Regions from separate parts of the Geobacillus sp. CCR genome, predicted to be linked through region 2. Evidence: riboswitches for the same ligand, from Rfam matches in the RefSeq annotation. Region 2 holds a riboswitch; the other holds the start of a gene.
The links. Region 2 has a riboswitch for FMN ahead of ACVBDQ_RS17360 (ECF transporter S component). Riboswitches for the same ligand answer to the same signal wherever they lie in the genome.

Region 1 (26,151 bases), on a different contig from region 2:
CAACGATTGCGGGCTGATGATTTACCGGCCAGATCAAAAGGTGTTCGCCGGCGGCAGCGGCTGCGCCTGCTCGGCGGTCGTCACGTACGGGTATTTGCTTCAAGAGCTCGCCCGCGGAACGTTTCGACGCCTGTTTGTCGTCGCTACCGGGGCGCTCTTGAGTCAAACGATGGTGCAGCAAAAACAGTCGATCCCAGCGATCGCTCACGGCGTCGTCATCGAAGCGGCTGGACAGGAGCCGGATTTGCCGCCGTAGGACGTCTTTTATTTGGGAACGATCAGGAGGGAATGTGATATGGAATACGTCCGTGCCTTTCTCGCCGGCGGGCTGCTGTGCGCCATCGTTCAGCTCATCATCGACCGCGGCAAATGGACGCCGGCTGGCGTCGCCGGTTCGCTTGTCGTCTTTGGCGTACTCCTTGGCTTTGGCGGCGTCTATGATCCATTCGTCGCTTGGGCTGGCGCCGGGGCGACGATGCCGCTATGCGGATTTGGGTATTGGTTGGCGAAAGGAGCCATGGCAGAACCGCGGCCGGAGGGATTTGTCGAAACCGGAGCAGCGGTGTTCCGATTTGCCGGCGCCTTGTTCGCTTTTATCGTGGCTGGCTCTTTTGCCGCGGCGCTCACTTGCAAACCGAAAGGGTAGAGATGATGGAAAAACGACGAGTCATTTTAGTAACGGATGGGGACGAGTTCGCCTGCCGGGCGATTGAGCGGGTTGCCGCCGAGATCGGCGGCCGTTGCATTTCCCGCTCGCAAGGCAATCCGACGAAACTGAGCGGTGAACAGTTGGTCGAACTCATTTTGCAAACGCCGCACGATCCAGTGTTTGTCATGTTTGACGATTGCGGCGCCCTCGGGGAGGGGGCCGGAGAGCAGGCGCTTCGCTATGTGGCGACGCATGAGCAAATCCAAGTGCTCGGGGCGCTGGCGGTTGCCTCCAATACGCACCAGCATGAATGGACAAAAGTGCATGTGAGCATCGACCGTGACGGCGTGATGACCGAATATGGGGTCGATAAAGAAGGCTTCCGGGACCTCGAGATCGGGCGGATCAATGGCGATACCGTCTACTGCCTTGACCGGCTGAACATTCCGCTCATCGTCGGCATCGGCGACATCGGCAAAATGGGATACCGAGACCATGCGAAATACGGAGCGCCGATTACGCGCAAGGCGGTCGAGTTGATTCTCGAAAGGAGTGGTGGCCATGCCGGAAAAAGAAAAGAAACCGAAAGCGCCGATCGCGAAGCGACTCGTTGACAACGCGAAGTTTTTGCAACAGCGGATCGGCGTCGGGACAAGCTTTGATTTAGGCGTGCGGAAAATCTATGTCCTAAACCGGGAAGTACATATTTACTACTGCAACGGTTTATGCGACACGCAATACATTATCGAATTGTTAAAACAAATTGTGCGCGTCAACGATGATGAACGCCAGGCGTCCCAAGCGTGGCAGATCATCGAAAATCGACTCGTTCATCAGCAAGTCAGTCCGGTGACGAGCCTCGACGAAGCGGTTGACAAGCTGCTGTCGGGCTTGATCATCGTCTTGATTGAAGGCGAATCGACCGGATTTGCTGTCGACGTCCGCAGCTATCCGGGTCGGCAGCCGCAAGAGCCGGATACGGAAAAAGTTGTGCGCGGCGCCCGCGACGGCTATGTCGAGAACATCATTGTCAACACGGCGCTCACCCGCCGCCGCATCCGCGACGAGCGGCTGCGCTTTGAAATTTTGCAAGTCGGCGAGCGGTCAAAAACGGACGTATGCATCGCCTATATTAAAGACGTCGCTGACCCGGGGCTTGTTGAACTCGTCAAGAAAGAGTTGCAGCAAATCAACGTCGATGGACTGACGATGGGCGACAAAACAGTCGAAGAGTTTTTAGTCAAGCAAGGATACAACCCGTACCCGCTCGTCCGTTACACCGAGAGGCCAGATGTAGCAGCGACGCACCTGCTTGAAGGGCACGTGCTCATTATGGTTGATACATCGCCAAGCGTCATCATCACGCCGACAACATTTTTTCACCACGTCCAGCATGCCGAGGAATACCGGCAGTCGCCAGGGGTCGGGACGTTTGTGCGCTGGGTGCGGTTTTTAGGCATTTTGACGTCGTTGTTTTTGCTGCCGCTGTGGGTGCTGTTCGTCCTTGAACCGTCGTTGCTGCCCGAATCATGGGCGTTTATTGGGCCGAACAAACAAACGAACATCCCGATCATTGTGCAAATTTTGCTCGCTGATTTTGGGATTGAGTTTTTGCGGATGGCAGCCATTCATACCCCGACGCCGCTATCAACCGCGATGGGTTTGATTGCCGCCGTCTTGATCGGACAAATCGCCATCGATGTCGGGCTGTTTGTGCCGGAAGTGATCTTGTACATTTCGGTGGCGGCGATCGGTTCCTTTGCGACGCCAAGCTATGAGTTGAGCGTGGCGAATAAGATTTCTCGATTGGCATTGGTCATTCTTGTCGCCTTGTTTAAAGTGCCCGGGCTCGTCATTGGCACGACCATTTATTTGCTTTGGCTCGCCAGCATCCGCTCGCTTAATACGCCGTACTTATGGCCGTTCATCCCGTTCGATCCAGCGGCATTTATGCAAATTGTCGTCCGCCGTTCGGTTGCCGGAGCGAGAGTGCGCCCGAGCATCGTTCACCCGCAAGACCGGCAAAAACAGCCGTCATGACGCGAACGATCCATTTGGAAGCGGCCGTTTCCACCTATTGGCGGCCGCTTTTTTCGTTTTAGCGCTATTGCAACTTTTTTATAATTATGATAAGTTATATTTAATTGCTTGCACTGATGGTGCTTGCCTCAGTGCTTCGCACGTTTGCACGGGCGGAATGGGCATGGCCCAGCGCGGGGTGTGCGGCCTTCCGTTTCAAGGCAGAGCCGATGGCGCTTTGCGGTTTTCCATTTTGTAAAGGCAGTTGCCGATTTTGCAAACTGTCTTTTTTGCTTTTGCCATGCGATTTCGATAGAGGAATGAGGGGTTTGCGATGTTTCTTCACGGGACAAGCCGCGTGAATGAACAAGGGCATTTGGAAATCGGCGGCGTCGATGTGGTCGAGTTGGCCAAAACGTATGGCACGCCGCTTTATATTTATGACGTTGCGTTGATCCGCGCTCGGGCGCGCGCGTTTAAAGAAGCGTTCCAGCGCCACGGCGTGCGGGCGCAAGTCGCGTATGCGAGCAAGGCGTTTTCCGCCGTCGCCATCGTGCAGCTGGCCGCTGAGGAGGGATTGTCGCTTGACGTCGTCTCAGGCGGTGAGCTGTATACGGCGCTTGCGGCCGGTTTTCCGCCTGAGCGCATCCATTTTCATGGCAACAACAAAAGCCGGGACGAATTGGCGATGGCGCTTGAACACGGCATCGGCTGCATCGTTGCCGACAACTTTTACGAACTCGAGCTGATCGAAGAGCTGGCGGCGTCATCCGGTCGGACGGTGCCGGTTTTGCTCCGCGTGACGCCGGGGGTCGAGGCGCATACGCACGATTACATTTTAACCGGGCAAGAAGATTCAAAGTTCGGCTTTGACTTAAACAACGGTCAGGCGGACGAGGCGTTTCGCCGTGTTATGGCATCGGCCGCGTTTCAGCTGCTCGGCGTTCATTGCCATATCGGCTCGCAAATTTTTGAAACAGCTGGGTTTGTGCTCGCGGCGCAAAAAGTGTTTGCCAAGCTGGCGGAGTGGAACAAGGAGCACGGATTTGTCCCAGCGGTTGTCAATCTTGGCGGCGGCTTTGGCATCCGCTATACGGAGGAAGACGACCCGATTCCGGTGACAGCGTACGTCGACTGCATCGTGGAAGAGGTGAAAAGGCAGGCCGAAGCTTGCCGCTTGCCGTTGCCGGAAATTTGGATCGAGCCGGGGCGGTCGCTCGTGGGTGATGCGGGAACGACGATTTATACGATCGGTTCGCGCAAAGAGGTGCCTAACGTCCGCACCTATATTGCCGTTGACGGCGGCATGAGCGACAACATCCGCCCGGCGCTTTACGGAGCGAAATACGAAGCCGCGCTCGCCAACCGGGTGTTCGGCGAGCCGACGGAAGTCGTATCGATCGCCGGGAAGTGTTGCGAGTCAGGCGACATGCTCATTTGGGACATCGCCCTGCCGGAAGCGAAGCCGGGCGATTATTTGGCCGTTTTTTGCACCGGCGCTTACGGCTATTCCATGGCGAACAATTACAACCGTCTGCCGCGCCCAGCCGTTGTGTTCGTTGAAAACGGCGACGCCCAGCTCGTTGTGAAACGGGAGACATATGAAGATTTGATCCAATATGATTTGCCTTTGAAAACGAAAGTGAAAAAGTGAAGGCCGCCGGTTGGAAAGAGAACGGCCTTCACAAAGAAAAGGCGCCCGCTGCTTTTTTTGGGCGCCTTCTTTCATTGTTGATTTGAGGAAAATGCTGATTTGATCGCGTTCCAAATTTCTTTGAAGATGTCGATAAGGTTTTGAATGAACGTTTTCCCTTCTTCTGACTGCAAAAACGCCGATAGCTGTTCTTTCGCCTTGCTCAGCTGATCGTTCACTTGATCCCAATTAATATGGGCGTTTTGCATTTTATGGAAAAGGGAAATCAGGTTGTTGATTTCATTCTCGCTCAGCGTAATGCCAAGGTCGTTGGCGATTTTTTCAATAAGGGCGCGCAAATCAGCGTCCGTCTGCGGTGGGTTGTTGGCGATTTCTTGTTTGATTTTCGCCAGCAGGGCGACCGCTTTGTCCGCGCCGATCGAATCGGCGAGCTTCGCCGTCTGCACCATTTCCTCGTTCGCCACTTTTTTGACATCATCAGGGATGGCTTGGTCCGAGGAAATTTCATACGCCTTCATCAGCCCCGTCAGCGCTGCGGTGCCGGAAACCGGAAACGGGGCGGTGATGTAAATATCGGCATCTTTCACCCCTGCGGTGATCAAGGCGTTTGTATACATCTCTTTCGTCACCCATGTGATGTTGTGCGTTTCGACATGAAGCCCCGAGCCGGGCTCTTTTATCGTGATCATCGACGACGAGATGGCGCGCGTGCCGATTTGCGCTTTCGGAATGAGTCCGTCCAAATATTTATGCTCCTCAACGTTTGAGACGGTGATCGTTTGCGCCCCGTCCGGCGCCTTCATTTCGTCGAGCACTTTTTGCTTTTGTTCATTCGTTAAGTTTTCCCCGAGCGTCACAATGACATCGCCCGGCGCGGCATCGGCCGCTGCGATGCCCGGAGATGCCAAGAGCACCGCCCAAAGCAGCGATGAAGCGATCGTTCGTTTCACATAGCTCGCCTCCTGTTTACGAAAATGCATTATCATTATACCGCACGCTCGCCTGCTTGGCTATCGGCAAAAAAGCGACGCGGTCAGGCGGCGTGCGAATTTGAAAAGACATTTTTTCTTTTGTTTCACTTGGCAATCATGGTATGATAAAAGCAGTTTCGATGTCGAAAAGGAGCTGGATGCTTGTGGCGAAAAAAGGATATATTCTAATGGAAAACGGCGGGAAAATCGAGTTTGAACTGTTCCCAAACGAGGCGCCGGTGACGGTGGCCAATTTTGAGAAGCTCGCAAACGAAGGCTTTTATAACGGGTTGACGTTCCACCGCGTCATCCCTGGATTTGTCAGCCAAGGAGGATGTCCACGCGGCAACGGAACGGGCGATGCCGGCTATACGATCCCGTGCGAGACGGACAACAATCCACACCGACATGTCACCGGCGCGATGTCCATGGCGCACCGCGGCCGCGACACCGGCAGCTGCCAGTTCTTTATCGTCCACGAGCCGCAGCCGCACTTGGATGGGGTGCACACCGTCTTTGGCCAAGTGACATCGGGCATGGACGTCGTGAGGACGATGAAAAACGGCGACGTGATGAAGGAAGTGAAAGTATTTGACGAACCGTAAACAGCGCATGAGCGAGGATGATCGGACTGTTCGAAACAACTGGCGCTTGTTTTTCTTTTTGCTTGCGGCCAGCCTGTTGTGGGGAGCGGCGTATTGGATTTGGGTTGCGGAATGATGATGCAGGGCGTTTCGTGTGGTATAATGAACATAACGATATAGTGATGCATCCTTCGGGGCAGGGTGAAATTCCCGACCGGCGGTGATGGGGCTTTCCGCCCCTCAGCCCGCGAGCCGAAAGGCAGGATCCGGTGCGATTCCGGAGCCGACAGTATAGTCTGGATGGGAGAAGGATGCCAATATGCGCACGGCTGTTTTCGGCCGGTTCAGACCCATGGGCAGCGTCTGTCGGCCGACTAGGCATGGTAGTATCTTTTGTTTCCGACCGGCCGGTATAGCCTGCTTAGCGAACGTGTGTTTGTTTGCGCATCATTGGTCATTCTCTCATCAATGAGCCCCCGGGGACATCCCGGGGGTTTCGTTTTTATTGAAGGAGGGAGTGCGGTGCATAACGATGAACATTATATGCGGCTCGCTCTCGATGTGGCCAAAGCTGGGGTCGGGCAAACGTCTCCCAATCCTGCAGTTGGCGCGGTCGTTGTCAACGGTGGGACGGTCGTTGGGCTTGGCGCCCATTTGAAAGCGGGTGAGCCGCACGCTGAAGTCTATGCGATCCGCATGGCTGGCGAGAAGGCGCGCGGTGCGACGGTGTACGTGACGCTTGAGCCGTGCAGCCATTATGGAAAAACGCCGCCATGTGCCGATTTGCTCATCCAGGCGGGCGTCCGTCGCGTCGTCGTTGCCACGACCGACCCGAATCCGCTTGTCGCGGGAAAAGGGATTGCCAAGCTGCGCCAAGCGGGCATTGACGTTGATGTTGGCGTATTAAAAGACGAAGCGGACGAATTAAATCGGATGTTTTTCCACTATATCGCCGCAAAAACGCCGTTTGTCACGTTGAAGTTCGCATGCAGCCTCGATGGCAAAATCGCGACGGCGACGGGGGAAAGCAAATGGATTACATCAAGCGCGGCGCGTGAGGATGCCCATCGCCTTCGTGCGCAGCATGACGCCATTTTGGTCGGCGTCAACACCGTTTTGACCGACAACCCGAAGCTTACCGTCCGCTTTGGGGAAAAGCGGAAAAACCCGCTGCGCATCATTTTAGATACAAAATTGCGTACACCGCTTGACGCCCATGTCGTCGCTGACAAGGAAGCAGAAACGTGGATCATCACCGGCGGCGTCAGTCGGGAACAAGCAGCGGCGTATGAGCGCCTTGGGGTGCGTGTATTTTCAATGCCGACGGCCCAGATCGATGTCCGCGATGTGCTCCGTCTGCTTGGGGAGCAGGGAGTCATGTCGCTGTTTGTCGAAGGCGGCTCGCGCGTTCATGACAGCTTCCTCCGCGCGGGAGCAGTCAATGAGGTCATCGCCTATATCGCTCCGAAGCTGATCGGCGGCCGCGGGGCGCCGACGCCGGTCGGCGGCCTTGGCTTCGCCCGGCTTGCTGAAGCGGTGGAGCTTGACATCCGCCGCATCGAGACGATCGGCCCGGACATCAAAATCGTCGCCGCGCCGAAACGGAAGGAGGAATCGTTGTGTTCACTGGCATTATTGAAGAGATCGGCACGATCGAACAAATGAAGCAAACCGGCGATGCCATCGTGATGACGATTGGCGCCAAGCGGGTGCTCGAAGATGTGCGGCTTGGCGACAGCATCGCCGTCAACGGCGTCTGCTTGACCGTCACATCGTTCACCGAACGGCAGTTTACGGTCGATGTCATGCCGGAGACGGTGAAAGCGACGGCGCTAAAGACATTAAAGCCGGGGGCGAAGGTGAATTTGGAGCGGGCAATGGCGGCTGGAGGACGGTTTGGCGGCCATTTCGTCACCGGGCATGTGGACGGCGTCGGGCGCATCATCCGGCAGTGGCCGAAAGCGAACGCCGTCTACTATGAAATCGAAGTGCCGGCCTCGCTGCGCGCCTATATGATTGAGAAAGGATCGGTCGCAGTCGATGGGACGAGCTTGACGATTTTCGGTCTGAGCGAGCGCACGTTCATCGTTTCACTCATTCCGCATACGCGTGAGGCGACGATTTTAGGCGAAAAGCGGCCGGGCGATCTCGTCAATATCGAGTGCGACATGATCGGCAAGTACGTCGCCGCTTTCCTCACCGCGAAAGCGACGCCGACCTCCAAATTGACGGTCGAATTTTTGGAGCAGCACGGCTATAAATAGTGGAAAAGGGGGCAAGCTTGATGTTTGACACGATTGAAGCAGCGCTTTCGGCGCTGAAAAACGGAGAAGTGATCATCGTTTGCGATGACGAAGACCGCGAAAATGAAGGCGATTTTGTCGTGCTGGCCGAAAAAGCTACTCCGGATGTCATTAACTTTATGATCACTCATGGCCGCGGGCTCGTCTGCGTGCCGATTACGGAGGAATTGGCGGAGCGGCTCGAGCTTGAGCCGATGGTCACTCATAACACGGACGCGCATGGCACAGCGTTTACGGTGAGTGTCGACTACAAAACGACAACGACGGGAATCAGCGCCTACGAGCGGGCGGCGACGATTCAGGCGCTGCTTGATCCGAATGTGAAAGCGAGCGATTTTAAACGTCCTGGCCACGTTTTTCCGTTGATTGCGAAAAAGGGAGGCGTCTTGCGGCGCGCCGGCCATACAGAAGCGGCGGTTGATTTGGCCCGTTTGTGCGGCGCGAAGCCGGCCGGCGTCATTTGCGAAATCATTAAAGAGGACGGGACGATGGCTCGCGTTCCTGATTTGCGGCAAATCGCCGACCAGTTCGGATTGAAAATGATCACGATCAAAGATTTGATCGCCTATCGGAGCCAGCGGGAAAAGCTCGTGAAACGGGAGGTGGACGTTTGGCTGCCGACCGAATTCGGCGAATTTCGCGCCATCGGCTACACAAACGTGCTCGACGGAAAAGAGCATGTGGCGCTTGTCAAAGGAGAGATCATCCCGGATGAGCCGATCTTGGTGCGCGTCCATTCCGAATGCTTAACTGGCGATGTGTTTGGCTCGTACCGGTGCGACTGCGGTCCGCAGCTGCATGCGGCGCTCAGGCAAATCGAGGCGGAAGGGCGCGGGGTGTTGCTTTACATGCGCCAAGAAGGGCGCGGCATCGGCCTTATGAACAAGTTGCGCGCTTACAAGCTGCAGGAGCAAGGTTATGACACCGTCGAGGCGAACGAAAAGCTCGGCTTCCCCGCCGATTTGCGCGATTATGGCATCGGGGCGCAAATTTTGAAAGATCTTGGCGTGACGAAAATGCGCCTGCTCACGAACAACCCGCGCAAAATCGCCGGCTTAAAAGGGCATGGACTCGAAGTCGTTGAACGGGTGCCCATTCAGATGCCAGCGAAAAAGGAAAATGAAAAATATTTGCGCACGAAACATGAAAAATTAGGACATATGCTTCATTTTTAATGATGGGAGGAGCAACGAACATGCGCATCATTGAAGGAAACTTAGTCGGCACCGGATTGAAAATCGGCATCGTCGTCTCTCGTTTTAACGAATTCATCACGGGCAAGCTTTTATCTGGGGCGATCGACGGCTTGACGCGCCATGGCGTGAGCGACAGCGACATCACTGTCGCCTGGGTGCCGGGTGCGTTTGAAATCCCGCTTGTGGCGAAAAAAATGGCGGAATCGAAGCAGTTTGACGCTGTCATTACGCTTGGCGCCGTCATCCGTGGGGCAACGAGCCATTTTGACTACGTCTGCAGCGAGGCGGCCAAAGGCGTCTCCCACGCGGCGCTTGCAAGCGGTGTTCCGGTCATTTTCGGCGTGTTGACGACGGACACCATTGAACAGGCGATCGAGCGGGCCGGCACGAAAGCGGGCAATAAAGGATGGGAAGCGGCGGTGTCGGCGATCGAAATGGCGAACGTCTTGCGGACGCTTGCGTAATTTGCGTAAAAAGGCATGAAATGGTTCACAATATCGGTGAGAATGTTTATAATACGTATAGAGAAAATGACAAAAACTTTTCCATTTCGGAAAAGCGTTTGTCGATAATGAGGGATTTTTATGTTAATCCGTTACCGAAAAAACTATGAGAAAATCGCCATGGGACTGTTGTCGTTTATGCCGACGGAAAAAGACCTGAAACGGCTGCAGCAGACGATGAAACAGTATGAAACAAACAACGATTGGCAGCTGTTTTTATGGAAAGAAGGGGATGACATCGTCGGCATTATCGGCGTCCTGTTGCGCGCTCCTGATGTTGTGGAAATCCAGCACATCAGCGTCAATCCGTCACACCGCCACCAAGGGATCGGAAAACAGATGGTCAAGGCATTGAAAGAGGTGTACCCGGGCTGCCGATTGTGCGCCAACGAGTGGACCGCCTCGTTTTTCGATAAATGCCATGCGTGCAACGAATAACGAAACTAGCGCGGCTCCGCGCTCAGGCGGGCGGCGGAGGGAGAGGGAAGCCAACTCCTTCCGCTTTGGCCCGTTTTTTTTGTTCGCGTGCGGCGACGACGTCCGAGCGGTCGCGGCGCCGGTGTTTATCCACAAGATCAAGGTTGGCTAGGTCGCTGGCTTGCCCCCAAACGAGCTGCCGGTGGGCGCAGGCGGCCTGGCATTGCTCATAAAGGGAACGGTCGCGAATCGGCAGTTCGACGCTTTCGTACGGTTCGCCGCGGGTGATCCGCCCAGCCGTCTCGTCGAGCAAGCGGGCGAGCGCCTCGTCATCGAGGCCGAGTCGCCGGATCATCTCTTGCGCTTCGTCAAGCAGCGCCCGCGCCCGTCGAATGAGGCGCAGCGCTCCCGAGACGTTGCCGCGCCGGTAATGGTAAAAAGCGACCGCCGTTTGAATGAGCACAAGCCAACCTTTGTTTCGACCGTCTTGTTTCCAATGTTCCTCCAAAATTTCGTGGCATTCAAAATAATCGCGGTCGCTATGGAAATGGACCAAATACTCGATATACGCTTTTGGATACATCGGCCATCGTTCCTTTCAAAAGTGGGCCGCGCCATGTGAAGGCGGACGGCTCTTCTTCGATTATACGACTTCGGCGGTCTGCGGCGCAAAAAAGAGACTGTTTTCCGTTCGCTTCGCCGCTTCGTTATGATACAATAAATGTACTGCAGCTGGAGACGAGCCTACCGGGCGGTGGTTCTGGAAAAAATGGTGGGATGGATGTGCAATTGCCGTACAACGTCAAAATCGAAGCGTTTGAAGGGCCGCTTGATCTGCTTTTGCATTTGATCAACCGCTATGAAATCGATATTTACGATATTCCGGTCGCGCAAATTACGGAGCAGTATATGGCGTACATTCACACCATGCAGGAGCTTGAGTTGGATATCGCCAGCGAATATTTAGTGATGGCGGCCACCTTGCTTGCGATCAAAAGCAAAATGCTGTTGCCGCCCTCCAATGAGGAAGCTGTCGACGGCGACATCGAGTGGGGCGATGACGGGGACCCGCGCGAGGAGCTGGCGCAGCGGCTGCTTGAATATAAAAAGTTTAAAGAGGCGGCGCGCGAACTGAAGCGGCGCGAAGAGGAGCGGGCGCTTTTGTTTACAAAGCCGCCGAGCGACTTAAGCGCATACGCGGATGAGAAAAAGGCGGCGCCGCTGGATGTGAACGTATACGATATGCTTGGCGCCTTGTCGAAGCTGTTGCGCCGAAAAAAACTGCAAAAACCGATGCGGGCGAAAATCTCCCGCCAAGATATTTCCGTCGAACAGCGCATGGCGGAAATTTTGCATGAACTAAAGCAGGCGAACGGGCGGAAAAACTTTTACGAGCTGTTTCCGTCCTACGATCGTTCGTATATCGTCGTGACGTTTTTGGCCATTTTAGAGTTGATGAAGCAAGACGAAATCATCGTTGAGCAAGAACGGAATTTCAGCGATTTGTTTCTGGCGGTGAAACCAGCCGGTTGAGGCGGTGCGGTTTGGCCGCGGCGGTTTGCTGCGGCGGGCCGCTTTTCTTTTGTTGTTTGCCCATGCCATGATAAGGCGGAGAGTTGACTCACATTGGGGTGAGAAGACTTGGGAAACGACGAAAACAGGAGGAAAGGAGGAGGGGCGCCAACGAGTTTGGCGTGGCAGAAGGGCGATGGAACAAAACGAAAGAGAAAAAAAGGGCGCCGGTGCGCCAAATTCGGCAAAGGCGATCGTGGAAGCGCTGTTGTTTGCTGCCGGCGATGAAGGGCTGTCGCTTTCACAAATTGCTGCTGTGTTGGAAGTCAGCGAGCTAGAGGCGAAAGCGGTGATCGAGGAGCTTCAACAAGACTGCCGACGGGAAGAGCGCGGCATCCAGCTTGTCGAACTTGGCGGCGTGTTTTTGTTGGCGACAAAAAAAGAACACGCCCCCTATTTAAAGAAGTTGGTCGAAGCGCCGGGAGCATCGCCGCTGTCGCAGGCGGCGCTTGAGACGCTCGCCATTATCGCATACCGCCAGCCGATTACGCGCGCGGAGATTGAGGAAATTCGCGGCGTAAAAAGCGACAAGCCATTGCAGACGCTGATGGCACGGGCGCTCATTAAAGAGGTTGGACGAGCCGAAGGAACCGGGCGGCCGATTTTGTACGGGACAACCCCGGAATTTCTCGATTATTTCGGGCTAAAAACGCTCGAGGAGCTGCCGCCGCTGCCGGAATGGGCGGACGATGGCGAATCCGAGCGGGAAGCGGATTTATTTTTCGAAAAATTAGCAGAAAATTTGAGCGATGGGCAGCCGGAATATGGTAAACTAAAGAAAAATGGCTGATCGGGAAGGAGAGCGCTCATGAACGTTTGCCGCCTGTACGGTGAAGAGCTGCAAAAGTCGCAATCGAACACGTTTGAAGACTATTTCAACCGCTCGGAAGTCACGTACCGCGACGGGGGCGAAGAGCGGACGCTGTCTGTGTTGTATTTGCGCCATTTTGAGGCGGCGCTGCTTGATTGGCTGCCGTATGAAAGCGATCCACTGTTTACGGCTAACGGGCGCGACATTCATTTGCGCGACATCATTGCTCTTGTCTGTTTATGGAAAAATCCGGCGTATCGGAAGCGAAAGCGCGTCTACATTCATGATGAAGAGGAATTGCGCCGTTATTTTGCTGAGGTAGACGCCAAAACGCTGCAGGCGCTTGTCAGCGAATGGGCGGAAACCGGCGAGTGCCGCTTGCCTGAACGGTCGGCGTAACGAGAAAATGCGGTTGGCGCCGCGTTTTCTGTGCGTCCGGACAAGGAAACCGTTTGGTGCAGCCGGCGGTTTGCCAAAGCAGCCTGCCTTTTTCAGAAAAAAGGGGGGGCTGACCCAAAACGCGAATATGTTTTGGGTCAGCCCGATTTTTTTGAGCGGTTTATCTATGGCTCATTTGCAGACCCGCTGCAGGGAAGCATCACCGCGATTCTGTTCTTCCTTGCTGTCTTTTCCTATGATGACTGCCCTCGCTCCTCTATGTATGAGCGGCCGGGAATTTGGGTGAATGCGGACAAGAACGATTTCCCCATGACAGCATACGATATGGCGAACAAAACAGGAGGAGGTTTTTACCAAATGGACGATCAGGTGTTGTTCGCCCAATATGCGGCTAGGGTGAACGAATGGGGAAATCAAGTCAAGGAGACGCTCGCTTTGCGTGGGGCAAGCACGGATGGCGCTTCGTCGCTGCTCGAGTTTATTGCCGAGCATGACGGCGAGTGGACGGAAGAGGCCGTCCGCGAGCTTCAGCGCCTTGCCGATGACGTGTATGTCGGTGCGCTTCGCCAGTATGTCATGGAAGCGGCTGCGTGGGGAAGACAAGTTGAACAGGCGCTGTCTGCACGCAGGATGGCTGAGGATGTTGGGCTTTCGTCTTTGTTGGCGTACATCGATGGACACGGCGATGAATGGACCGAAGAAGCGATTTACGAGCTCCAGCGTCTTGTCGATGACGTATACACTCGGGCCGTCCGCCTGGCTGATTCGTCAGCTGCCGAGCGGGAAGAAGAGGCGACGCAAGAACAAGTCGAAGGGGAATCGGTGTCGCCTGAACTGGAGAGTGAAAACAAAGAGAACGAAGACGGATGGCTTGACACCAGCGGGACGGCAGAGCGGGTTGAGGACGCAAAAGAGCCGGCTTTTATGGCGGAGCTCTCCGACTCGCCGACTGATGCAGCTGACGGCGAGCCGGATCAAGTGGACAACGTGACCGATGGAAAGCGACGCTGGGTGGATGCGGACGACGGCGGTGAGCCGCGTCAACAAGTAGCGCCCGGCCGTCATGTCTTGCCGCCGCTGCCGTACCGTTATGATGCGCTCGAGCCGCATATTTCCGAAGAAATCATGCGCCTTCACCATACGAAGCATCATCAAAGCTATGTCGACGGTCTTAATCAGGCGGAGCGGATGATGGCCGAGGCGCGCCGGACGAACAATTTTGATCTGTTGAAACATTGGGAGCGGGAAGCGGCGTTCCACGGCTCCGGGCATTATTTGCATACAATCTTTTGGTACAACATGCATCCAGAGGGCGGCGGCGAGCCGCGCGGGGAGCTGCGGGCGCAAATCGAGCGCGATTTTGGCAGTTTTACCGCCTTTCGCCGTCATTTCACCGAAGCGGCGAAAAGCGCCGAAGGGGTCGGCTGGGCGCTGCTCGTTTGGGCGCCGCGAGCGCACCGTCTGGAAATTTTGCAGGCGGAAAAACACCAGCTCATGGCGCAATGGGATGTGATCCCGCTTCTCGTGCTTGATGTGTGGGAGCATGCCTACTATTTGCAATACAAAAATGATCGGGCGGCGTACATCGAACATTGGTGGAACGTCGTCAATTGGCGCAACGTTGAAGAACGCTTTCATGAGGCGCAGAAGCTTCGTTGGCAGCCGTTTTAAACGGGCGGGGGGGAACCCCCTGCCCGTTTTTTTGGGAGAGCAGGCGCTGCGATCCATCAGGACACCTGTCCGCCGTTTCAAGGAGCGGCTTTCTCTTTGCAGGGAAAATGTCATCAACGCGCCCAGCGCAAGCGCCGGAGCGGATCGTTCAGGCTGTCTCCCCTTGCAACAGCATTTTTTCATCATATTTGTCCCATCGAGGCATACACTTGTACAAAACGCGGCTTTGGGGTTCAGCCTGTTTCCGCCGCGACGTTTCTTCGGCTGCGGCCCGTTCAGCCTAATCGGAAAGGAGGAACAGGCGATTCCTCCCCGCTCCTTAAAGGAGGGGGATCCTCGCCGATATGAGATGAATAAGCAGAAGCGGCTCATTGCGCTCATTCTTGCACTCGCTGCGGGGATTATGGCATTTGTTCCAGAGCGGATGCGCGCTATGGATGGGGTGAGCGCAAAAAGCGCGATTTTGATAGAGCAGCATTCCGGGCGGGTTTTGTTTGCCAAGGATGCCTATACAAAACGGCGCATCGCCAGCATTACGAAAATTATGACCGCCATTTTGGCGATTGAATCGGGGAAGATGGACGACACGGTGACGGTCAGCGCCCGCGCTGTCCGGACCGAAGGGTCGTCAATTTACTTGCGCCAAGGGGAGAAAATCAAACTGCGCGATTTGGTATATGGGCTGATGCTTCGTTCCGGCAACGACGCGGCGGTGGCCATCGCTGAACATGTCGGCGGCAGCGTCGAAGGATTTGTTTTTTTAATGAACCAAAAAGCGGCTGAAATCGGGATGCGTGATACCGAGTTTGCCAATCCGCACGGGTTGGATGACGCGGAAAACCACTACTCAACCGCGTACGATATGGCGCTGCTCATGCAATATGCGATGAAAAACAAAGAGTTTCGGCGCATCTCGGGGACGAAGGTGTACCGCGCCCCCGCTCCGCCCGGCGAAGACGGCGCGCGTGTGTGGCGAAATAAAAACAAGTTGTTGACAAGTCTTTACGAATATTGCACCGGCGGCAAAACCGGCTATACGAAACGGGCCCATCGCACGCTCGTGACGACGGCATCCAAAGGCGGCATCGATTTGATCGCCGTGACGTTGGATGCACCGGACGATTGGAATGACCATATCGCTATGTACGAATATGGATTTTCTCATTATCACATCGCCAAAGTGAGCAGCGAGCGGGTGGTCGACAAAATTTCTGATCCGTTTTACCGCGGGCGGCTGCAGGCGGTCCGCGATTTGCGATATCCGGTGACCGATAAAGAGGAGAGCGGGCTGCGGGTGAAAGTGTATTTGCTGAAGCCGCGCAAGGAATGGGAAAAATACCCAGAACGGGCGCCGACAGAGGTCGGAAAGGCGGTGCTTTATTTGCATCAAAAGGCGGTTGATTCGGTGCCGCTGCTGTATGAACCGGGAAAGGAAGGAAGCGGCCGAGGGTTTTTATGGCAAGTATTTCGCTTTTTAGGTGTGAGAAGAGATGGTTAACCTCATTTGGGTGATGATGGCGGTCATTGGCATCGTCTTTGCGGCGGCCAACGGCACGATGGACGAAGTGAACAAAGCGGTGTTTGAAAGCGCCAAAGAAGCGGTGACGATCAGCATCGGCATGGTCAGCATTTTAGTGTTTTGGCTCGGGCTGATGGCGATCGCTGAACGCGCCGGCTTGCTTGACAAAGCGGCGCGCCTGTTTATGCCGCTCGTACGCCGCTTGTTTCCAGAGGTGCCGCCCGGCCATCCTGCGCTCGGCTATATCGTCTCGAATATGGTCGCCAACATGTTCGGCCTTGGCAATGCGGCGACGCCGATGGGCATAAAGGCGATGGAGCAGCTAAAAAAGCTCAACGGCGGCCGCGACGAGGCTAGCCGGTCGATGGTGACGTTTTTGGCCATGAACACATCAGGCATTACGCTCATTCCGGCGACCGTCATCTCGATCCGCATGACGTACGGTTCAGCGGCGCCGAGCGAGATCATTGGGACGACGATCGTCGCTTCGACGATTTCGACGATTGGGGCGGTATTGATTGACCGGTACTATTATTGGAAACGGATGCGGAAAGGCAGGAAGCCATAATGGCCATCGTCCAACTTCTTTCTGTTTGGCTGATCCCTGCGCTCATTGCTTTTATTTTGCTTTACGGTACAGCAAAGAAAGTGCCGACGTACGAAGCGTTTGTGGAAGGCGGCAAGGAAGGGATCGAGATCGCGTTTTCGCTCATCCCGTATTTGGTCGGCATGTTGGTGTCGGTCGCCATTTTCCGAGCCTCAGGGGCGCTTGATGCCATGATGGAAGTGATCAAACCGCTGGCTGATGCCATTGGACTGCCGGCCGAAGTCGTTCCGCTTGCGGCTCTCCGCACGCTTTCCGGCACGGCGGCGCTCGGCATGACGACCGATTTGATCGCTACTTACGGCCCGGATTCGTTCATCGGGCGCCTTGCTTCTACGATCCAAGGCAGTACGGAGACGACGCTTTACGTGCTCACCGTCTATTTTGGCGCCGTCGGCGTCAAAAAAATGGGCGATGCGTTAAAAGTCGGCATTTTGGCCGACATTCTCAGCTTTATTGTTTCTGTTTTCATCGTTTTGTTTGTATTCGGGCGCTAGCGGCGCCTTTTTTCGTTCCCGCCGTCCGGCGGGTTTTTTGTTTGCAAAGGGGACGGGAAAGGTGAAAAATAAAAGTGCCGCACTTGTATCTGTTAGACGGAAAGGGTAAGATGATGAAAGAGGTGAGAGAGAATGGAACGGTTGCAAAAAGTGATCGCCCGCGCCGGCATCGCGTCAAGGCGCAAGGCGGAAGAACTCATTTTGCAAGGGCGGGTGAAAGTGAACGGCCGCGTCGTCAAGGAGCTTGGCGTCAAGGTCGGGCCGCGCGATGATGTCGAAGTCGACGGCATCCCGATCGAGCGCGAAGAGCCGGTGTATTATTTGCTGTACAAGCCGCGCGGGGTGATTTCCAGCGTCAAAGATGACAGAGGCCGCAAAGTGGTGACCGATTTTTTCAAAGATCTGGACAAACGCATTTATCCGATCGGGCGGCTTGACTACGATACGTCTGGACTGCTTTTGTTGACGAATGACGGCGACTTTGCCAACCTGCTTATGCACCCGCGGTATGAAATTGAAAAAGTGTACATTGCCAAAGTGAAAGGCATTCCAACGCACGAGCAGCTGAAACGGCTCGAACAAGGAGTGCAGTTGGAAGATGGCATGACGGCGCCAGCCAAAGTGAAGCTGCTCTCCGCCGACCGGAAGAAGGGGACAGCCATTGTGGAAATCCGTATCCACGAAGGACGAAACCGGCAAGTGCGCCGCATGTTTGAGGCGATCGGCTGCGAGGTGCTGAAGCTGAAGCGGGAGCGGTACGCGTTTCTCGATTTGAAAGGGCTGCGCCCCGGCGAATACCGCGAGCTGACGCCGCATGAGGTGAAGTTGCTGCGCGTCCTTGCCCAATCCGGGGGAAGAAAATGACGAAGATTGTCACATAACGTTCATATCCTTGCGCATAAACGAGCGAGGGACTTTGCTATAATGGAAAATGGGAGATTGTGAACCGCTTGCCTCCCCTCTACCGTTGGCTGTGGGGGAGGAGAAACGTAAAGGGGTTTGAACGATGAAAAAACAACAGCGCTTAGTGATGAGGACAGCGATTTTGCTCGTGTTGCTCGCGGCGATCGGCTATACGATTTACACGAATTTTTTCACGGAGAAAACGGCTGTCGCTGTTGGTTCGACGGCGCCTGATTTTGTGCTGACCGATTTGAAAGGGCATGAACATCGTCTTTCAGACTATCGCGGCAAAGGCGTTTTTTTGAACTTTTGGGGAACGTGGTGCAAGCCGTGCGAGCGGGAGATGCCGTATATGAACGAGCTGTACCCGATTTACAAAAAACAAGGGGTTGAAATTTTGGCTGTCAATGTCGGTGAACCGAAGTTGAGCGTTGAAAAGTTCGCGGAACGGTTCGGCCTGACATTTCCGATTGTGATCGACCGTCAAGATCAAGTATTGAACGCCTATAACGTCGGGCCGCTGCCGACAACGTTTTTGATTGACAAAAACGGCGAAGTAAAACAAATCATTACCGGAACGATGACGAAAGAAGACATCGAACGGCATCTAGAAAGCATCAAACCGTAAGGAGTTTTGCGCCATGGAACACGTCAAATGCGAATGCGGCCATGTCAATCCGCACGGCACGGCGTTTTGTGAGTCGTGCGGCAAGCCGCTTGCCGATTTGGGAGAAAAACTGATTTTGGACATGCGCTACGAAGGAAGCGCGCGCCGATCGCAAACGTACAAAAAAACGATGATCGACCAAATTTGGGCGTTTTTCTCGTCGGTCAAAGTCGGGGTGGCGCTCATCGTCATCACGCTCATCGCTTCGGCGATCGGCACGATTTTCCCTCAGCAAATGTATATTCCGCCGAACGTCGATCCGGCGGAGTATTATAAGCAGCAGTACGGCTGGGCAGGGAAGCTGTATTATGAGCTCGGCTTTAACAACTTGTACGGCTCATGGTGGTACATTTTGCTCATCGCCTTAATCGGCGTTTCGCTTGTCATTTGCAGCTTGGACCGGGTCGTTCCGCTTTACCGCGCCTTGAAGCGGCAAGGGGTGAAGCGCCATCCGCGCTTTTTAGAGCGGCAGCGGTTGTTTGGCGTCTCGCATGTGAGCGATCTCGACAAGACGATGGCTGTGTTGAAAGAACGGCTGGCTGCGCGGCGCTACCATGTCCGCGAGGAAGACGGGCATTTGCTCGCTGAAAAAGGGCGGTTTTCCCGCTGGGGGCCGTACGTCAATCATATCGGCCTCATCATTTTCTTGATCGGGGCGATGCTTCGTTCCGTTCCCGGCATGTACATCGATCGGGTGATGTGGATTCCGGAAGGGGAGACGAAAGAAATTCCTGGGACGAACGGCCGCTACTTTTTAAAGAGTGAAAAATTTATTTTTGAAACATATGAGAAAGGCAAAGACAACGAAGTGTTCAACGCTGCCATCGACCGCGTCGGCAACGGGATGATCGCCAAAAACTATCAAACAAACGTCGTGTTGTATAAGCGTGTCGGTCCTGTGATCCCCGGCGCCAAGCCGAAGCTTGAAAAAGTGAAGGAGTATCCGATTCGCGTCAACGAGCCGCTGGAGTTCGACCATTATGCGCTCTACCAAGTCGATTTCCGCTTGAATGAGCCGAAAGCGATGTCATTTCAGTTGGCGGACAAGCAGTCGGGGGAAACGTTCGGCACGGTGACGGTCGACTTGTATGATCCGAAAGAGTCGTACAATCTCGGACATGGGTATCGCGTTGAGCTATTAAGCTATTTTCCTGATTTTGAGTTTGATGAAGACGGCAATCCGTCAACGAAGTCGCGCGTGCCGAACAATCCGGCGTTCGTGTTCAAAATGTACGCGCCGGACCGTCCGAAAGGGGAAGTAAGCTTTGTCGCCATCCAGCAGACGATCGAACCGTTTGGCAACAACAAATACAAAATGGCGTTCGCGGGGCTTCAAACCCGCAATGTCTCCGGTTTGACCGTCCGCCGCGACTTTACGCTTTGGATTTTAGGGGTAGGCGGCGCGATTTTCATGATCGGGCTCATCCAAGGGATGTATTGGAACCACCGCCGCATTTGGGTGCAGCGGGTAAACGGTGAGCTATGGATTGCCGCGCACACGAATAAAAACTGGTTCGGCTTGAAAAACGAGCTGCGCCGTTTGCTTGACGGCACCGGCGTCATGATGCCGGCTGATCAGCTCGAAAACGACAAAAAAGCCGGACAAGGGGGACAAGTCCATGGACATGGTACAGCTTAGCAGCACGTTGCTATATATCGCGTTCGTTCTATATTTAATCGGCACGTTCTTTTTTGGCGGAGCCATTCGCGACAAGCGAAAAGAACGGCAAGAGAAGGATCGTTGGTCGCAGCTTGGCATCTCCGTGACGATCATCGGCTTTCTCGCCCAAGTCGGCTATTTTGTGACGCGCTGGATCGCCGCCGGGCACGCGCCCGTGAGCAACTTGTTCGAGTTTACGACCTTTTTCGGCATGATGCTGGTTGCTGCTTTCATTATTATTTATTTCATTTACCGGCTGAGTGTGCTCGGCTTGTTTGCGCTGCCGGTCGCGTTGCTTGTGATTGCTTACGCAAGCATGTTTCCGCGGGAAATTTCGCCGCTCATTCCCGCCTTGCAAAGCGATTGGCTGCACATCCATGTGACGACGGCGGCGGCTGGTGAAGCGATTTTGGCCATCAGCTTTGTCGCTGGGCTCATCTATTTGATTCGCGTCGTCGATCAATCGAAGCCGTCGAAACGGACGTTTTGGCTCGAAGTGGTCATGTTTTGCTTAATTACCACGCTCGGCTTTGTCATCGTTTCGACAGCGTTCGGTCTTTCTGGGTATGAAGCGAAGTTCACGTGGGTGGACAAAAACAAGCAGACGGTTGAGGTCATCTACGATATGCCGGCGCTCGTTGGGCCGCACAAAGGGGAGCTTATGAAAGAAAGCGCCGGCCGCATGGAGCCGCTTGTTGAGATGCCGGCGATCATCAATGCAAGAAAGCTCAATACGGTCATCTGGTCGCTCATAGCCGGAACGGCGCTGTACATCATGCTTCGGCTTCTCTTGCGCAAGCGCGTTGCCGCCGCGCTCAAGCCGCTCGTGAAGAACGTTAACTTGGATTTGACCGATGAGATCAGCTATCGGGCGGTGGCGATCGGCTTTCCGGTGTTTACGCTCGGGGCGCTCATTTTCGCGATGATTTGGGCGCAAATCGCCTGGACGCGTTTTTGGGGCTGGGACCCGAAAGAAGTATGGGCGCTTATCACTTGGCTGTTTTACGCTGCCTTTTTGCACCTTCGTTTGTCAAAAGGCTGGCATGGTGAAAAGTCGGCATGGCTCGCCGTCATCGGCTTTGCCATTATTATGTTTAACTTAGTGGCGGTCAACCTCGTCATTGCGGGATTGCACTCGTACGCCGGAACATAATGGAAAACAACCGGATGCTCTGTTGGCGAGCATCCGGTTTTTCGGTAAACTAGAAAATAGGGAGTATTTCCATTGATGATGGGAGGGTGCAAAGCATTGGAAAAACAAGAAAAAACCGTCCGTATTTTAGTGGTTGACGATGAAGAGCGCATCCGGCGGCTCTTGAAAATGTATTTGGAGCGGGAAAACTATGTGATCGATGAGGCCGGTGACGGCAATGAAGCGTTGGAGAAGGCGTTGACGAATGATTATGATGTCATTTTGCTCGATCTGATGCTGCCGGGCAAAGATGGAATTGAGGTGTGCAAAGAAATCCGCGCGCAAAAAACGACGCCGATTATGATGTTGACGGCAAAAGGCGAAGAATCCAACCGCGTGCAAGGGTTTGAAGTCGGCACGGATGATTACATTGTCAAGCCGTTCAGTCCGCGCGAAGTCGTGCTGCGCGTAAAAGCGCTGTTGCGCCGCGCGGCGAACGCCGCCTACGCGCCGGTGGAGACGACGGCGAAAGACGTGCTTGTGTTTCCGCATTTGACGATTGACAACGATGCCCACCGGGTGACGGTCGACGGCAAGGAAGTCAGCTTAACGCCGAAAGAATATGAGCTGCTTCTCTTTCTGGCCCGCTCGCCCGACAAAGTGTTCGACCGCGAACAGCTGCTCAAAGAAGTATGGCATTACGAGTTTTTCGGCGACTTGCGCACGGTCGACACCCACATTAAACGGTTGCGCGAAAAGTTGAATAAAGCGTCGCCGCAGGCGGGAAAAATGATCGTCACCGTCTGGGGCGTCGGCTACAAGTTTGAGGCAGTGAGCGACTAATGTGGCTGTTTCGCAGCGTCGTCGGCAAGCTATGGTTTACGATTTTGTTGCTCGTTTCGTGCGTGCTGTTTATTTTAAGCATTTTGCTTATTAAATTTTTGGAAGATTATTATGTGCAGGAAGCGGAAAACGACTTGACCCGCCTGGCGACAAAAGTGGCCGAGGTGATGCACGATTACCGCGACGAGCAGCTTGCCCGCTCGATCGCTTGGACGCTTGTGGACAATCGAACGAAAGCCGTCATCGTCGTCGATGAGTCGCACTATTGGTATTCGCCTGGCGATGCTGGGTTGGACAATATGCCGCTGTCGTCGATTCGCCAAGATCGGGACTTGCGGCGTGTGCTGACAGATGGGAAAACGGTGAAAAAGCGTTTGTATATGCCGGAGCGGCATCCAAAAGAAAAGCTGCCCCGTGATATGATCATTGTCGGCGTGCCGATGTCGATGCCGGATGGCAGCCGAGGAGCTGTGTTTATCTATCAGTCGCTCGAGGCGATCGCCGACGCGACGGAGCGGACGAAAGAGTTAATTTTTCTCGCCGCGTTTATCGCCATTGTCATGACGACGTTTTTTGCCTTTTTCTTGTCGACGCGCATCACCGCTCCGCTCCGGAAAATGCGGCAAGCCGCGTTCGAAATGGCGCGGGGCCATTTCGATATGAAAGTGCCGATTTTAACGAACGATGAGATCGGTGGGCTGGCGATGGCGTTCAACCAAATGGGACGGCGTCTGCAGTTTAACATCAACGCCTTAAACCAGGAAAAAGAACAGCTCGCCAGCATTTTAAGCAGCATGGCCGATGGCGTCATTACGTTTAACCGCGACGGGGAAATTTTGATTACGAACCCGCCGGCTGAGCGGTTTTTGCAGGCGTGGTATTTTGAGCAAGGGAACGACGCGGAAGCGATGGCGCCGTTGCCGCCGCAAGTGAAAGAGCTGTTTGCCCGCGTCGTTCGCGAGGAGAAGGAGCAATCGACCGAAGTGACGCTGCAGGGGCGGACGTGGGTTATTTTAATGACGCCGCTGTACGGCAAAACGATGGTGCGCGGCGCGGTGGCTGTTTTGCGCGACATGACCGAAGAGCGGCGGCTTGACAAGCTGCGCAAAGACTTTATCGCCAACGTTTCGCACGAATTGCGCACGCCGATTGCCATGCTCCAAGGCTACAGCGAGGCGATCATCGACGATATCGCGGCGAGCGAAAAAGAGAAGAAAGAGATGGCGAAAGTCATTTATGACGAGTCGCTGCGCATGGGCCGCCTTGTTAACGATCTGCTTGACTTGGCGCGCATGGAAGCTGGCCATATCGAGCTAGAGTACGAACAAGTCAAGCTTGTTCCTTACATCGAGCGGGTGATCCGCAAGTTTTACGGGCTGGCGAAAGAAAAGCAGATTGAGCTGACAGCCGAGTTTCGCGATCGGGACATCGAAATCGCTCTCGATCCGGATCGGATCGAACAGGTGCTGACGAACTTAATTGACAACGCCATCCGCCATACGGAATCGGGCGGCACAGTTCGCCTCATCATCGAACCAAGCGGCGACGGCGTGACGATCCATGTCCAAGACTCTGGTTCCGGCATTCCCGAAGAGGATTTGCCGTTTGTGTTTGAACGGTTTTACAAAGCCGATAAAGCGCGCACGCGCGGCCGTTCCGGCACCGGGTTAGGCCTTGCCATCGCCAAAAACATCGTCGAAGCGCATAAAGGGCTCATTACCGTTCACAGCAAACTGAACGAAGGAACGACGTTTTCGTTTTATTTGCCGGCCCGCGGACCGAAAGGAGCGTAGCGCCGTTTGGAAGAGTGGGGAAGCCACGGCTTCCCTGCTTCTTTCATACTGAAGCGAGCTGGTTGACGGATTTGTTTTAGTAGTATAGACAACTAGAATATATAATGTTATAATGAGAGACAGAAAGTGGGGAATCGCGATGAAGCGGTGGATATTGAAAAATGCCGAGGTGTATGCAGAAACAGGAAACATTGAACAAGGGTATGTGCTGATCGAAGGGGAAAAAGTGGCCGCGATCGGGCCGATGTCGTCATGCCCAACTGATGCAGGGGCGGAAGTGATCGAGCTTTCCTCACGGTTTTTCATCGTGCCGGGATTCATCGACGTCCATATTCATGGGGCGGCTGGGGCGGATGTCATGGATGCGACCCCGGAGGCGCTTTACAAGATGGCCAACGCCTTGCCGGCGGAAGGGACGACGAGCTTTTTGGCGACGACGATGACAGCGCCAAGCGAACAAATCGAAGCCGCGCTTCGCAACGTCGCTCGCTATATGGCGGAGGCGAACAGGCCGGGAGCGGCCGAAGTGCTCGGTGTTCATCTGGAAGGACCGTTTTTGTCGCCGAAGCGCGCCGGAGCGCAGCACCCGCGCCATCTCGCCGATCCGGACATCTCACTGTTCCAGCACTGGCAAAAGGCGGCGGGCGGCCATATCCGCCTTGTCACGCTTGCCCCAGAGCGGAACGGGGGGCTGGAACTTGCCGCCTACTTGAAACAGACGGGTGTGATCGCTTCGATCGGCCATTCCGATGCCGTTTACGACGAAGTAAAAGCGGCGGTCCATGCAGGGGTGACGCATGCGACCCACCTGTTCAATGGGATGCGCGGCATCCATCACCGTGAACCGGGTGTCGCCGGTGCTGTGCTTATGTTTGAAGAAGTGATGTGCGAGCTGATCGCCGACGGGTTGCACGTTGCGCCGCCGATGGTCCGCTTCGCTTACCGGAATAAAGGAAGCGATGGGCTCATATTAATCACCGATGCCATGCGGGCGAAATGTCTAGGTGATGGGCGGTATGAACTTGGCGGCCAAGAGGTGACTGTTCGGGGCCAAGAGGCGCGGCTTGCCGACGGCACGCTGGCGGGAAGCGTGCTCAAGCTTGGCGAGGCCATCCGCCGTGTGCTCGATTATACTGGCTGCACGCTTGAAGAGGTGATCCGCATGGCGAGCTGGAATCCGGCGAAACAGCTTGGCTTGCTTGATCGGAAAGGCAGCTTGCGGCCCGGCAAAGACGCCGATGTCGTCGTTTTGAATGAACGATATGAAGTCATGATGACGTTTTGCCGCGGCGCCCTTGCCTATCGCAAACCGGATGAAAGGAGGAAGAGCGATGGCCATAACGCTTTTGGAAGTTGCTGACTACGCAGAGATGAGCCGTCAGGCGGCGGACATCATCATCAAACAAGTCAAGGAAAAGCCGAACGCCGTTCTCGGCTTGGCGACCGGCTCGACCGTGCTCGGTGTGTACCGCGAATTGGCCGCCGATCATCGGCAGCATGGGACATCGTATCGGCTCGTGCGCACGGTCAATTTGGATGAATACGTAGGCCTTGGCCCGGATCATCCGAACAGCTATCGCTATTATATGAATCAGCATTTGTTTGCCCAATTGGACATCCCGCTTCACGAGACGCATGTGCCGGATGGCTTGGCCGCTGATCTTGACGAAGAATGCCGCCGTTACGAGCGGCTCATCGATGAATTGGGCGGCATCGATTTGCAGCTCTTGGGCATCGGCCGCAACGGCCATATCGGCTTTAACGAGCCAGGAACGCCGTTTTCG
Region 2 (5,807 bases):
ACTGGACGAATCCCCCTTAACAAATTTGCCCGCCAACCGCTTGGATATCTTCTTCACGTTCGACCGTCACGTCAATGGCAATCCGCAGTCCTTTCACAATCGTTTCTAACGCCATGCTAGGCTGTCCTGGATGCCGGGCTGCTTGTTCCGGCAGATACGGAATATGGATAAATCCGGCCCGAATGGGCATCTTCACTTGGGCAATATAATGCATCAATCCGTAAAACACATGGTTGCAGACAAACGTTCCCGCTGTATAAGAGACAGAGGCTGGTATGCCGTGACGCCTCAACTCATGGACAATCGCTTTGACCGGCAAAGTTGACCAATAGCCAACAGGCCCGCCTGGAACAACGGGTTCGTCAATCGGCTGATGACCTTCGTTGTCGGGAATGCGGGCATCATTGATGTTCACCGCTATCCTTTCAACGGAAATATCGGCTCTCCCTCCCGCCTGTCCGACGCAAATCACAATATCGGGATCCACTTGCTTCATTGCATCATGCAAGATTTCTAATGATTGGCCAAATACGGTTGGAATCTCCCGAACTTCAACGATATACCGATCGTTTTTCCATCCGGCTGCTTGCTTGGCCGCCTCCAGCGATGGATTCACCGTTTCTCCTCCAAACGGATCAAATCCGGTCACGAGCACTTTTTTCATCGTATCTTCAGTCCTTTCCCGTTATCGGATTATAAATCCATGAGAGTGACCACATACATTGCAGCGATGTTGAACGCCAACAGAATCAACGCTGTCGGCACTTGCACGCGAATCACGTGGTTTTTGTCTTTCAAATCAAGCAAGGCGGCGGGCACGATGTTGAAATTCGCCGCCATCGGCGTCATCAAGGTGCCGCAGTAGCCGGAAAACATCCCGAGGGCGGCCACATGATTCGCATCGACGCCAAATTGTTTGATCAGCAGTGGAACAGCGATCCCCGCTGTCATGACCGGAAACGCGGCAAAAGCATTGCCCATGATCATCGTAAACAAAGCCATGCCAATACAATAGGCCACCACAATCCAAAACAATGAATGAGTCGGAATGATGTTTCCTACCAAATTGGACACAGCGGTGCCTACCCCAGCAGTCGTAAAAATCGTCCCTAGCGTTGCCAGCATCTGCGGCAAGAGGGCGGCCCAGCCGATTGATTCAAGCAGCCTGCGCGATTCTTTAACTGCCATAAACGGAGTGGTCCGAGTCATCGCCATGCTGACGAGCAAAGCAACGAACGTCGCTAGCCCGAGAGACACAAGAGTCACGTTTTTCGGATCGAAAAGAAAAGCGTTTCCAACCTTGACATTTTTCAGCCATGTCACACCGATGACAGTCAAAACCGGAATCAACAAGGCCGGAATGAACAGGCGATGTTTCAATCGATCGCGATGTTGTCTTCTCTCTTCCGGCGTCGCCTCTTGGTAGCTTCCGAGCTTCAATCCCCCGGTTCCGACAATGGCCACCATGATAAGCACAAGCACTCCGGTGTAAAACGGGGGAATGATGCTGCCGAACAGCAGTGTCACACCATAAAGGAAATAAAACAACCCTGATGTGAAGCGCTTCGGGTTTTGACGATCGGCAAAGGTCCACAAGCTTCCCAACACAACCACAATGCCTAAAAATATGTACACCGCTTCAATGGACAACCACATTCACTCTCTCCCCTTTCCATTCTCCCGATGAAAGAGCTTGTGAAGCGAGCGGTCCAGCCGATGCAGGCGGATGCTGTGAACGATCAGCGCGGCCACGGCCGTTGGGATCGCCCATAACGCCATATGCAGCGGATCAGAAGGAATGCCGTTTTGATCAAAAAATCCTTTCATCAACAAAATCGCTCCGATGGCGATGAACACATCCTCGCCAAAAAACAACCCGATATTGTCCACCGCTGCGGAATGAGCGCGAATGTCATCCCGGACATGATCCGGCAGTTTTCCGTATTTCGCTTCCGCCGCTCCTTCTGCCATAGGAGCGACGAGCGGACGAACCATTTGAGCATGGCCGCCGATGGAAGTAAGCCCAGCCGCTGCAGCCGCTTCCCGGATGATCAAATAAGCGGTCAAGATTCGTCCTGTTGTCGCGGCTTTGATTTTCGCCACGACACTTTCTGCCTGTTCACGCAATCCAAAACGTTCCAAAATGCCGATGACGGGCAATGTGGCGATGAACACCGCCATATACCGGTTGGTCGTAAACGCTGTTCCAAATTGTTCAATAATGTCATACAGCGATTGATGGGCGAGCAATCCTGTCGCCAATCCAGCCGCTGTCACGACAAGAAGTGGATTAATGCGAACAATGAAGCCGATGATGACGATCAACACTCCAATGAGCACCATGTTTCTCTTCTCCTCTCCAGCACATTTTACGGCAAATGTTAATACAAATCGTTACGTCGTTCACCCCACTCTATTTCTTAGTCGGCATCCCCCCTCTCCTCCATCTGTCGTTCCACATTTCGGAACAATAGTTTCAAATTTGTTATTATCATTATATAATTGGGAAAAATTAAAAATCAATAAATACTTACCGAAAATTTACTTTACAAAATAAAACATCAACTTGACCGAACCCGTCATGATACATCAAGCCCCCTCTTCGTTGCATCCCTTGCCCCTATTTTGTATCATGAATAATTAAGAGAAATTTAGCAGAAAAAGGAGGTGCCAACCATGACCAAACAACTCCCTCCCGGCCAATTCGAAACGGAAAAATGGCCGATTTTGCATGAGGGCGATGTGTACGAATTCGATGAAGCGACGTGGAATTTCCGATTGTTCGGCGATGTGAAAGAGGAAGTTTCGCTGTCGTATCAAGAAGTGATGCAGCTGCCGAAGACGGTTTCAACCATCGATATGCATTGTGTCACAACATGGTCAAAATTCGACACGACGTTTGAAGGCATCGCCTTCCGCGAGTTTTTGCGCTTTGTGGAGCTAGATCCTGATGTGAAATACGTGAAAATTTACGGATATTTAAACGGCGACCGGTTCGGTTATTCGGCGAACTTGCCGCTTGAGGCGCTCATGGGCGACGATGCCTTGTTTGTCTATCGATGGAAAGACAAGCATCACGACTGGCAGGACATCTCGCCGAAGCACGGCTATCCGCTCCGGTTCATCCCGCCAGCGACGTTTTACTTATGGAAAGGGGCGAAATGGGCGTCGGGCATCCGCTTTATGAAGGAAGATGAGCCGGGCTATTGGGAGGAGCGCGGCTATTCGATGACCGCCAATCCGTTTAAAGAGGAGCGGTTTGCCGAGTGGGTGCCGCGGATTCGCTTTTGACAAAGCAAAAAGCGAGGGGTCGGAAATCCCTCGCTTTTTGATCATCAAGCGGCTTGGCGGGATGCCGCTTGTTTCTCAAGCCAAGCACGAAGACGCCAAAAGAGAAGCTGAAATACGATGGCCGCCATCGCTCCTTTGACGGCGTTAAACGGCAAAATCGCCGATACCACCAACGCCTTCGCTTCCGGCGCGCTCATCTGCGGAGCGCCAAGGAAAAGGGTGTACGCCGGCATAAAGACGTAGTAGTTGAGCACGCTCATGACGAGCGCCATTGTCACTGTTCCCGCCGCCAACCCCAGCAGCAAGCCTTTTTTCGATGCGGCTTTCCCATAAATATAGGAAACCGGCAAAATAAACGCCGCCCCAGCGGTAAAGTTGGCGATTTGGCCGATCGGAACGCCGGTCGCACTGCCGACAAAAACATAGTTCAACACGTTTTTCAAGAGTTCGACCGCCACGCCGGCGAGCGGGCCGTACAACAGCGCGGCGACAAGCGCCGGGATGTCGCTGAAGTCGACAAGCAAAAAGTTCGGAAACGGCGGCAGCGGAAAGTTGAGCATCATGAGCACATGCGCCATGGCGCCCAACACTCCGATGCCGACAAAGGCGCGGATGGAAATGCGTTTCATGTTTGTTCTCCTCCCCTTCTCGTGATTCATCCTCACAAGAAGAAGGCTGCCGCCGCGAGCGCCAACAAAAACTCCCTTAAACCGAACGAGGCTTAAGGGAGAAAAAGGGTGTGCGCAACTAGACGTTCGCATGCGCCAAAACGAACGCCGGCAAACCTTCATCTTCTCCCATCCAGACTATACTGTCGGCTCCGGACTCGCACCGGATCCTGCCTTGCGGCTCGCGGGCTGAGAGGCCAAGCGCCTCATCACCGCCGGTCGGGAATTTCACCCTGCCCCGAAGATGAATCGCTTATCCGTTTTTTCATTATTCCGATGAATTTAGTATACAATTCCTTTTTGGATTTGTCTACGATTTTTTGCTTGCGGCTTGATTATTCCCGCATCGGAAGCGAATCTTCCGGTTCGAGCACCGGTGGGGCGACTTGAACCAAATCGGCGTATTTCAATCCCGTCCCCGTGTTGAGCACGACGACCGTCTCCCCATCACGAATCCAACCGCTCTCGCGCAGCTTTTGGGCCGCCGCAAACGCCGCCGCTCCTTCCGGGCAAATGAACGCCCCTTCGAGTTCGGCTGCCGTCCGCTGTTCAGCCAAAATCGCTTCATCGTTGACGGCAATAGCGCAACCGTCCGTCTCATACACCGCCTCAAGAACAAGAAAGTCGCCAAGCGCTTTCGGCACATTGATGCCAAACGCCACTGTATGGGCGTTCGGCCAAAACTCCGATTCACGTTTTTTCTCCTTCCACGCCTTGACGATCGGCGCGCAATGCTCGGCCTGCACAGCGACCAGCCGCGGCATGCGGCCGTCCACCCAGCCGAGCGCCTGCAGTTCTTTGATCGCCTTGTAAATGCCGATCAACCCGACGCCGCCGGTCGGATACAAAATGACATCCGGGAGCTGCCACGAGAATTGTTCGGCAATTTCCAGTCCCATCGTTTTCTTCCCTTCAATCCGGTACGGTTCTTTCAACGTCGACGCATCGTACCAGCCATATTCGCGGATTGCTTTGGCGACAATTTGCCCGGCATCGCTAATGAGGCCGTTGACTAAATACAGTTCCGCCCCAGCGATGGCGCATTCCTTTCGCGTCAGTTCCGGCGCATCAACCGGCATGACGACCGTCGCCTGGATGCCGGCTCGAGCGGCATAGAGCGACCACGCCGCACCCGCGTTGCCGTTTGTCGGCATCGCGAGCTGTTTGACGCCCAGTTCCTTTGCTTTCGACACCCCAACCGCCGCGCCGCGAGCTTTAAACGTCCCTGTTGGAATAACCCCTTCGTCTTTCATGTAGAGCGCTTCAATGCCGATTTCCCGCCCTAAGCGCTGCATCGGCACAAGCGGCGTCATCCCTTCGCCGAGCGACACGATATGTTCAGGATGCTTTACCGGCAGCAACTCATGATAACGCCATAAATTCGCTTCACGTTCCCTCAGCACATCCCTCTTGACTTTTTGGCGCATCGACTCCAAGTCGTAAGCGACAAGAAGCGGCGAACCGCATTCGCAAAGTTGATGGATTTGGTCGACATCGTATGTACGTTCACACTTTGGGCAATATAGGTGGGATACATAGCTGAATCGCAAATGACTTCTCTCCTTTCTTGCTCACTTCATCCGCACCGGACAAACGGTGTCTCCTTCACCGTTTCAGAAAGGCATAACCGGCGGCAGTTGGCTTTTTCACTATAACATAATAGCCATCGTCGGCATCTCCTCCCTCGCTTTTATGCATAATTGCGCCAAACCAGCAAACACTATAGTCGAACATTTCATGGTCCCAGCTGAATAGACTGCCAGGAGGTGATCGCAGTGGATCGAAAAACAAAAGAGGGTCTTCACCATTTTCTGTGATTTCCACTCAACCCCAGAAATATGTTAGCTG

Region 1: another riboswitch for FMN. It lies ahead of ribD (bifunctional diaminohydroxyphosphoribosylaminopyrimidine deaminase/5-amino-6-(5-phosphoribosylamino)uracil reductase RibD); the one in region 2 lies ahead of ACVBDQ_RS17360 (ECF transporter S component).

What each region holds. Positions count from the first base shown of each region.
Region 1 is NZ_JBREBQ010000017.1:20,596-46,746, reverse strand. Features, by position in the region: gene spoVAD (stage V sporulation protein AD) at 1-256, shown strand, start outside; gene ACVBDQ_RS10450 (SpoVA/SpoVAEb family sporulation membrane protein) at 296-646, shown strand; gene ACVBDQ_RS10445 (stage V sporulation protein AE) at 652-1,263, shown strand; gene ACVBDQ_RS10440 (spore germination protein) at 1,211-2,689, shown strand; gene lysA (diaminopimelate decarboxylase) at 3,003-4,322, shown strand; gene ACVBDQ_RS10430 (DUF1002 domain-containing protein) at 4,394-5,272, opposite strand; gene ACVBDQ_RS10425 (peptidylprolyl isomerase) at 5,458-5,898, shown strand; gene ACVBDQ_RS10420 (hypothetical protein) at 5,885-6,013, shown strand; FMN riboswitch at 6,061-6,193, shown strand; gene ribD (bifunctional diaminohydroxyphosphoribosylaminopyrimidine deaminase/5-amino-6-(5-phosphoribosylamino)uracil reductase RibD) at 6,400-7,542, shown strand; gene ribE (riboflavin synthase) at 7,497-8,141, shown strand; gene ACVBDQ_RS10405 (bifunctional 3,4-dihydroxy-2-butanone-4-phosphate synthase/GTP cyclohydrolase II) at 8,162-9,355, shown strand; gene ribH (6,7-dimethyl-8-ribityllumazine synthase) at 9,376-9,840, shown strand; gene ACVBDQ_RS10395 (GNAT family N-acetyltransferase) at 9,961-10,317, shown strand; gene ACVBDQ_RS10390 (DUF309 domain-containing protein) at 10,340-10,879, opposite strand; gene ACVBDQ_RS10385 (segregation/condensation protein A) at 11,074-11,829, shown strand; gene scpB (SMC-Scp complex subunit ScpB) at 12,005-12,658, shown strand; gene ACVBDQ_RS10375 (hypothetical protein) at 12,677-13,078, shown strand; gene ACVBDQ_RS10370 (superoxide dismutase) at 13,436-14,749, shown strand; gene ACVBDQ_RS10365 (D-alanyl-D-alanine carboxypeptidase family protein) at 15,099-16,247, shown strand; gene ACVBDQ_RS10360 (nucleoside recognition domain-containing protein) at 16,240-16,836, shown strand; gene ACVBDQ_RS10355 (spore maturation protein) at 16,836-17,369, shown strand; gene ACVBDQ_RS10350 (pseudouridine synthase) at 17,502-18,233, shown strand; gene resA (thiol-disulfide oxidoreductase ResA) at 18,376-18,900, shown strand; gene ACVBDQ_RS10340 (cytochrome c biogenesis protein ResB) at 18,914-20,578, shown strand; gene ccsB (c-type cytochrome biogenesis protein CcsB) at 20,565-21,752, shown strand; gene ACVBDQ_RS10330 (response regulator transcription factor) at 21,828-22,574, shown strand; gene ACVBDQ_RS10325 (ATP-binding protein) at 22,574-24,367, shown strand; gene nagA (N-acetylglucosamine-6-phosphate deacetylase) at 24,507-25,727, shown strand; gene nagB (glucosamine-6-phosphate deaminase) at 25,699-26,151, shown strand, end outside.
Region 2 is NZ_JBREBQ010000066.1:491-6,297, forward strand. Features, by position in the region: gene pcp (pyroglutamyl-peptidase I) at 17-664, opposite strand; gene ACVBDQ_RS17345 (DUF979 domain-containing protein) at 694-1,656, opposite strand; gene ACVBDQ_RS17350 (DUF969 domain-containing protein) at 1,657-2,343, opposite strand; gene ACVBDQ_RS17355 (sulfite oxidase-like oxidoreductase) at 2,677-3,291, shown strand; gene ACVBDQ_RS17360 (ECF transporter S component) at 3,336-3,950, opposite strand; FMN riboswitch at 4,077-4,209, opposite strand; gene ACVBDQ_RS17365 (threonine synthase) at 4,295-5,509, opposite strand.